One region of the Rhodoferax sp. MLSD5-FHT05B10 genome, then DNA from elsewhere that is predicted to be linked to it. Evidence: riboswitches for the same ligand, from Rfam matches in the RefSeq annotation. Region 1 holds a riboswitch; the other holds the start of a gene.
The links. Region 1 has a riboswitch for S-adenosylhomocysteine ahead of ahcY (adenosylhomocysteinase). Riboswitches for the same ligand answer to the same signal wherever they lie in the genome.
Positions count from the first base shown of each region.

Region 2: linked by a shared signal. The riboswitch ahead of AC1Q5W_RS10790 (homocysteine S-methyltransferase family protein) and the one ahead of ahcY (adenosylhomocysteinase) in region 1 are both predicted to bind S-adenosylhomocysteine.

Region 1 is NZ_JBXAFT010000007.1:206,252-209,652, forward strand. It holds gene AC1Q5W_RS13205 (bacteriohemerythrin) at 1-72, opposite strand, end outside; gene AC1Q5W_RS13210 (SDR family oxidoreductase) at 237-1,010, opposite strand; S-adenosyl-L-homocysteine riboswitch at 1,131-1,224, shown strand; gene ahcY (adenosylhomocysteinase) at 1,297-2,754, shown strand; gene AC1Q5W_RS13220 (TlyA family RNA methyltransferase) at 2,767-3,401, shown strand, end outside.
Region 2 is NZ_JBXAFT010000006.1:24,977-28,377, reverse strand. It holds gene recQ (DNA helicase RecQ) at 1-1,499, opposite strand, end outside; S-adenosyl-L-homocysteine riboswitch at 1,649-1,738, shown strand; gene AC1Q5W_RS10790 (homocysteine S-methyltransferase family protein) at 1,764-2,810, shown strand; gene metH (methionine synthase) at 2,834-3,401, shown strand, end outside.

The DNA.
Region 1 (3,401 bases):
GAAGCCCTGGTCCATGGCGTCCAGGGCGTGGTTGATGGGGTCGTCTCGGGACTGCAGGGTGACTTGGGCCATGGCGAAAGACTGCGTTGCGTCGTCGTTTGACGGCCGGGCAATACCCACTAGCAGGTCGCTGGATGGCCGAAGTGGGGTGATCCTAATGTGGGTACACCCGCAAATTCCGGATTCTCACCGCGTGTTGACCCAGATCAAATCTGGGATATCCCCCCCCCCTCGCGCTATCCGCCTTCGGCGTGGCGGGCGTACATCTTCTGCATGCCACCGATCCAGCGCTCGTAGTCCTGCCCCTTGTTGCGGAAATACTGCGCCACCTCGGGGTGGGGCAGCACCAGGAATTTCCCGTTGTCCATGACCGTCACCACCTCCTGCGCCACTACCTCGGGGGCCAGAATGCCGTTGACCGCGGCCGAGCCGCCATCGCTGTCGCCCACCATGTCGGTCTGCACCGATTGCGGGCACAGGCAGGCCACCTGCACGCCCTGGCGGCCGTAGGCAATGCGCAGCCATTCGGCAAAGGCCACGGCGGCGTGCTTGGTCACGGCGTAGGGGGCGGATTCGACAATGGTCAGCAATCCGGCGGCCGATGCGGTCACCAGGAAGAAACCGTCGCCGCGCGCCACCATCTCGGGCACCACGGCGCGCGCCGCCCAGACGTGGGCCATGCCGTGGATGTTCCACATCGCATTCCACAGGGCGTCGTCCAGGTCCAGGCCGCCCATGCGGCCCAGAATGCCGGCGTTGGAGATATAGGCGTCCACCTGGCCAAAGTGCTGGCGGGTTGTGGCCACCAAGGCCTGGATGTCGGCCTCCTGGCTCACGTCGCAACGCACGGCCAGGCCGCCAAATTCGTCGGCCACTTCCTGGGCGCGCGCCAGATTGATGTCGGCCACGACCACGGCGCGGGCGCCCTCGGCGGCGAAGCGCCGGGCAATGCTGCGGCCAATGCCACTGGCGCCCCCGGTGACGATGGCGACTTTGTTTCGAATGTCCATGAAGAATGCTCCTGTTGGGGAAGCCGCCAGTGTGGCGGCCGGGCCTGTCCCGGTCAGCCACCGAGGCGACACCCGGGCACAGGCAGTGGGGGGCGGGGGCGTTGCTCCGTATAATCCGTGCATTCCGAGGAGCGTTGCAGTTCACGCGCAGTGGACGAGGCTCGGAAACGCCAACGGCAGGTTCGTCCCTGCCACTCAACGACGCTCACCCACTGTTCTGTGTGGTGAGCCCTTTCCCTGGTTACTCCCGCAGCACGGTGGCTTACCCATTTTTCTGGAGCCAGCCATGAGCGTGATCAAACCTGCCAAGACCGAAGACTACAAAATTGCCGACCTGAGCCTGGCGCCCTGGGGCCGCAAGGAACTCACCATTGCCGAGACCGAAATGCCCGGCCTGATGGCCATCCGCGAAGAGTTCGCCAAGAGCCAGCCTCTGAAGGGCGCGCGCATCACCGGCTCGCTGCACATGACCATCCAGACCGGCGTGCTGGTCGAAACCCTGCAGGCCCTGGGCGCCGAAGTGCGCTGGGCGTCGTGCAACATTTTCTCCACGCAGGACCACGCTGCTGCCGCTCTGGTGGCCAAGGGCACGCCGGTGTTTGCCTACAAGGGCGAGACGCTGGAAGACTACTGGGACTACACCCACCGCATCTTTGAATTCGGCGGCAAGAAGGGCACGGCGGCCGAAGGCCCCAACATGATCCTGGACGACGGCGGCGATGCCACGCTGCTGATGCACCTGGGCGCCCGCGCCGAGAAGGACATCAAGGTGCTGGCCAAGCCCGGCAGCGAAGAGGAGATCTGCCTGTTCAAGGCCATCAAGGCCAAGCTCAAGCTGGACCCCACTTGGTACAGCCGCCGCCTGAAGAACATCATCGGCGTGACCGAGGAAACCACCACCGGCGTGATGCGTCTGGAAGAAATGGCTGCCAAGGGCACGCTGGCGTTCCGCGCCATCAACGTCAACGACTCGGTGACCAAGAGCAAGTTCGACAACCTGTACGGCTGCCGTGAATCGCTGGTGGATGCCATCAAGCGCGCCACCGATGTCATGATCGCAGGCAAGGTGGCCGTGGTGGCCGGCTACGGCGACGTGGGCAAGGGCTCGGCCCAGGCGCTGCGCGCCCTGTCCGCCCAGGTGTGGGTGACCGAGATCGACCCCATCAACGCCCTGCAGGCCGCCATGGAAGGCTACAAGGTCGTGACCATGGAATACGCCGCCGACAAGGCCGACATTTTTGTGACCTGCACCGGCAACAAGAACGTCATCACCTACAAGCACATGGCAGCCATGAAGGACCAGGCCATCGTCAGCAACATCGGCCACTTCGACAACGAAATCGATGTCGCTTCGCTGGAGAAGCTGCAGTGGGAAGAGATCAAGCCCCAGGTGGACCATGTCATCTTCCCCGCCACCAAGGGCAAGAACGGCAAGCCCGAGAAGCGCATCATCCTGCTGGCCAAGGGCCGTCTGGTGAATCTGGGCTGCGGCACCGGCCACCCCAGCTTCGTCATGTCGTCGAGCTTTGCCAACCAGACCATTGCGCAGATCGAGCTGTTCACCAAGCCCAAGGAATACAAGAACGGCAAGGTGTACGTGCTGCCCAAGCACCTGGACGAGAAGGTGGCGCGCCTGCACCTGAAGAAGGTCGGCGCCATGCTGTCCGAACTGACCGACGAGCAGGCCGCCTACATCGGCGTCAGCAAGAACGGTCCGTACAAAAAAGAAACCTACCGCTACTGAGCCCGCAACAGCATGCGCATTGACCAACTGCTGGTGCAGCGGGGCCTGGCGAGCACCCGCTCGCAGGCCCAGCGCCTGATTGCCGACGGCGTGCAGTGGAAGAAGGGCGACGAATGGAAGACCGTAGCCAAGAATGGCGACGAGGTTCCGGACGACGCCCCTCTGCAGCTGCTGGACGACTCCGAAGCCCGCTACGTCTCACGCGGTGGGCTGAAGCTGGAGGCGGCCCTGAAGCAGGTGGGCCTGTCGGTGGACGGGCTGGCCTGCCTGGACGTGGGGCAATCGACAGGCGGTTTTACCGACTGCCTGTTGCAGCACGGTGCGCGCCTGGTGGTGGGGGTGGATGTGGGCAGTGCCCAGCTGCACCCCAGCATCCGCGAGGACGGGCGGGTGCTGTGCGTGGAAGGCGTCAATGCCCGCGCGCTGGATGCTAATGATTTGATAGCGGCCTGCGCAAATTACACGGGGGCTGGCGGCCTGTTTGACCCCGAAAACAAGGAGGCAGAACCGTTTGAGCCCGCGTTTGACGTGGTGGTGGGCGATTTGTCCTTCATCTCGCAGACCCTGGTGCTGCCGGCTGTCGTGCCGTTCCTGAAATCTGGGGGCACGCTGCTGATGCTGGTCAAACCCCAGTTCGAGTTGCAGCC
Region 2 (3,401 bases), on a different contig from region 1:
TGGGCGTCCACCGCCACGGCGCCCATAGCAATGAGCTGGCGCAGCACGCCGCGCAGCTGCAATTCGCTAAAACCGGCACCGATGCCAAAGGTGCTCAAGGCCTCATGGCCGTACTGGGTGACTTTTTCGGTGGTCTTGCCGCGCACAATGTCCATTACGTGGCCGGCGCCAAACGCCATGCCGCTGGACTGTTGGATGCGGTAGATGGTGCTGAGCAGCTTGCGCGCGGCGTCTGTGCCGTCCCACACCGCCGGCGGGTGCAGGCAGTTGTCGCAATTCCCGCAGGGTTGGCTGGCCTCGCCGAAGTAACTGAGCAGGCGCACCCGGCGGCAGTCGGTAGCCTCGGCCAGGGCTAGCAGCGCGTCGAGCTTGCCGCGCAGGGCCTGCTTGAAGGCATCGGCCGCCGGGCTTTCGTCGATCATGCGGCGTTGGTTGACCACGTCCTGCAGGCCGTAGGCCATCCAGGCGTCGGCGGGAAGGCCGTCGCGCCCGGCCCGTCCGGTCTCCTGGTAGTAGCCTTCGATGTTCTTGGGCATGTCCAGGTGGGCCACGAAGCGCACGTCGGGCTTGTCGATGCCCATGCCAAAGGCAATGGTGGCCACCATCACCACGCCTTCCTCCCGCAGGAAGCGGTCCTGGTGCTGCTGGCGCAGCTTGCTGTCCAGCCCGGCGTGGTAGGGCAGGGCGTTGATGCCCGCTTCCACCAGCGTCTCGGCGATCGACTCCACCTTCTTGCGCGACTGGCAGTACACGATGCCGGCGTCGCCCTCGTGTTCGCGGGCGATGAAGCGCAGTAGTTGCTGCGTGCCGTCGGTCTTTTCGACGATGGTGTAGCGGATGTTGGGGCGGTCAAAGCTGCTGACGAAGGCCCGCGCGTCCTGCAGCTGCAGGCGCTCCAGGATGTCGGCGCGGGTCAGGTCGTCGGCCGTGGCGGTGAGCGCCATGCGCGGCACGCCGGCATAGCGTTCGTGCAGCACGGTCAGCGCCCGGTATTCGGGTCGGAAGTCGTGGCCCCACTGGCTGACGCAGTGCGCCTCGTCAATGGCAAACAGGCTCAGCTGGCCGCGCTCATGCAGGGAATCGAGCTGCGCCAGGAACCGTGGCGTGGTGACGCGCTCGGGGGCGGCGTACAGCAGCGTGATGTCGCCGCGCAGCATGCGCTGCTCCACCTGGTAGGCCTCGTCGCTGCTCAGGGTGGAGTTGAGAAAGGCGGCGCTCACGCCGGCCTCGTGCAGGGCACCTACCTGGTCGTGCATCAGTGCAATCAGGGGCGAGATGACGATGGTCAGACCCTGCCCCGCACGGGCGCGGGCAATGGCCGGAATCTGGTAGCACAGCGACTTGCCGCCGCCGGTGGGCATGAGCACCAGGGCGTCGCCGCCGTTGGCCACATGCTCCACGATGGCCTGCTGCGGGCCGCGGAACTGGGCGTAGCCAAAGACCTCTTGCAGGATGGCGTGGCAGGTCTGGCGGGTAGGGGAAGAATCGGTTGCTATCAAAACAGGAGCTGGTTACGCACTGTTTTTGCGGGTAAAAGCCGAAAATCGTGCTGAATTCAGGGGGCGCCCCGGGCGCCAAGACCCTATTGTCGGGCAAGTGATCCGTTGGTACCCTGGCGGCGGATTTCTTGCGTGCACTAAAATGCGGCCTTCCCAAGGGGCGCTGCAGCGGCCAGGTACCGGTCTACCGGATCACCACAGGCTGCCAGGCTTGGGTTTGTCAACGGCGCTCACTTGTTTGCACTACAAGGTGAGCCGCTTCGCATGAAACCCGTAACTTACACCCGCGCCCAGGCGCTGCCCGGCATTCTGGCCAACCGCATCGCCATCCTGGACGGCGCCATGGGCACCATGATCCAGCGTTTCAAGCTGAACGAGGAGCAGTACCGGGGTGAGCGCTTCAAGGACTATCCCCGCGACGTCAAGGGCAACAACGAACTGCTGAGCCTGACCCGCCCGGACGTGATCACCGACATCCACGAACGCTACCTGGCTGCCGGCGCCGACCTGATCGAGACCAACACCTTTGGCGCAACAACCATAGCCCAGGCCGACTACGGCATGGAAGACCTGGCGGTGGAGATGAACCTGGCCTCGGCGCGCCTGGCCCGCGCCGCCTGCGACAAATACAGCACGCCGGACAAGCCGCGCTTCGTGGCCGGTGCCGTGGGCCCCACGCCCAAGACGGCCAGCATCAGCCCCGACGTGAACGACCCTGGCGCGCGCAACGTCACTTTCGAGGAACTGCGCAAGGCCTATTACGAGCAGGTGCAGGCGCTAGTCGAAGGGGGCTCCGACGTGCTGCTGGTGGAGACCATCTTCGACACGCTCAACGCCAAGGCGGCGCTGTTCGCCATTGACGAATACTTCGAGGCCAGCGGCGAGCGCCTGCCCCTCATCATCAGCGGCACCGTGACCGATGCCTCCGGGCGCATCCTCTCCGGCCAGACCGTCACCGCCTTCTGGCACAGCGTGCGCCACGCCCAGCCGCTGGCCATCGGCCTGAACTGCGCCCTGGGCGCGGCGCTGATGCGCCCCTACATCCAGGAGCTCAACCGTGTGGCGCCCGACACCTTCATCAGCTGCTACCCCAATGCCGGCCTGCCCAACCCCATGAGCGACACCGGCTTCGACGAGACGCCGGACGTGACCGCGCGCCTGGTGCACGAGTTTGCCGCCGAAGGCTTGGTCAACATCCTGGGCGGCTGCTGCGGCACCACGCCGGACCACATCGGTGCCATCGGCCGGGCCGTGGCGCCGCTGGCCGCGCGCGCGTTGCAGCGCAATTTCTTTTACACAGAAGCGGCCTGATGGCGGCTCTACCGGTGACCCACATGTCCACAACGCCCATTTCCCCCATGCTGCTGTCCGGTCTGGAGCCGGTTGTCATTGACGCCCAATCGCTGTTTGTCAATGTCGGTGAACGCACCAACGTCACGGGCTCCAAAGCCTTTGCCCGCATGATTCTCAACGGCGAGTACGAGCAGGCGCTGGCCGTGGCGCGCCAGCAGGTGGAGAACGGCGCCCAGATCATCGACATCAACATGGACGAGGCCATGCTCGACAGCCACGCGGCCATGGTGCGCTTCCTCAACCTGATTGCCAGCGAACCCGATATCTCCCGCGTGCCGGTGATGATCGACTCCAGCAAATGGAGCGTCATTGAGGCCGGCCTGCGCTGCGTGCAGGGCAAGGGCATCGTCAACTCCATCAGCATGAAGGAAGGCGTGGACGCCTTCAAGCAGCAGGCCAAGCTGGTGCGCCGTTACGGCGCCGCTGCCGTGGTCATGGCGTTCGACGAGCAGGGCCAGGCCGACACCTACCAGCGCAAGATCGAGATCTGCGAGCGCGCCTACCGCATCCTGGTCGACAAGGTGGGCTTTCCGCCCGAAGACATCATCT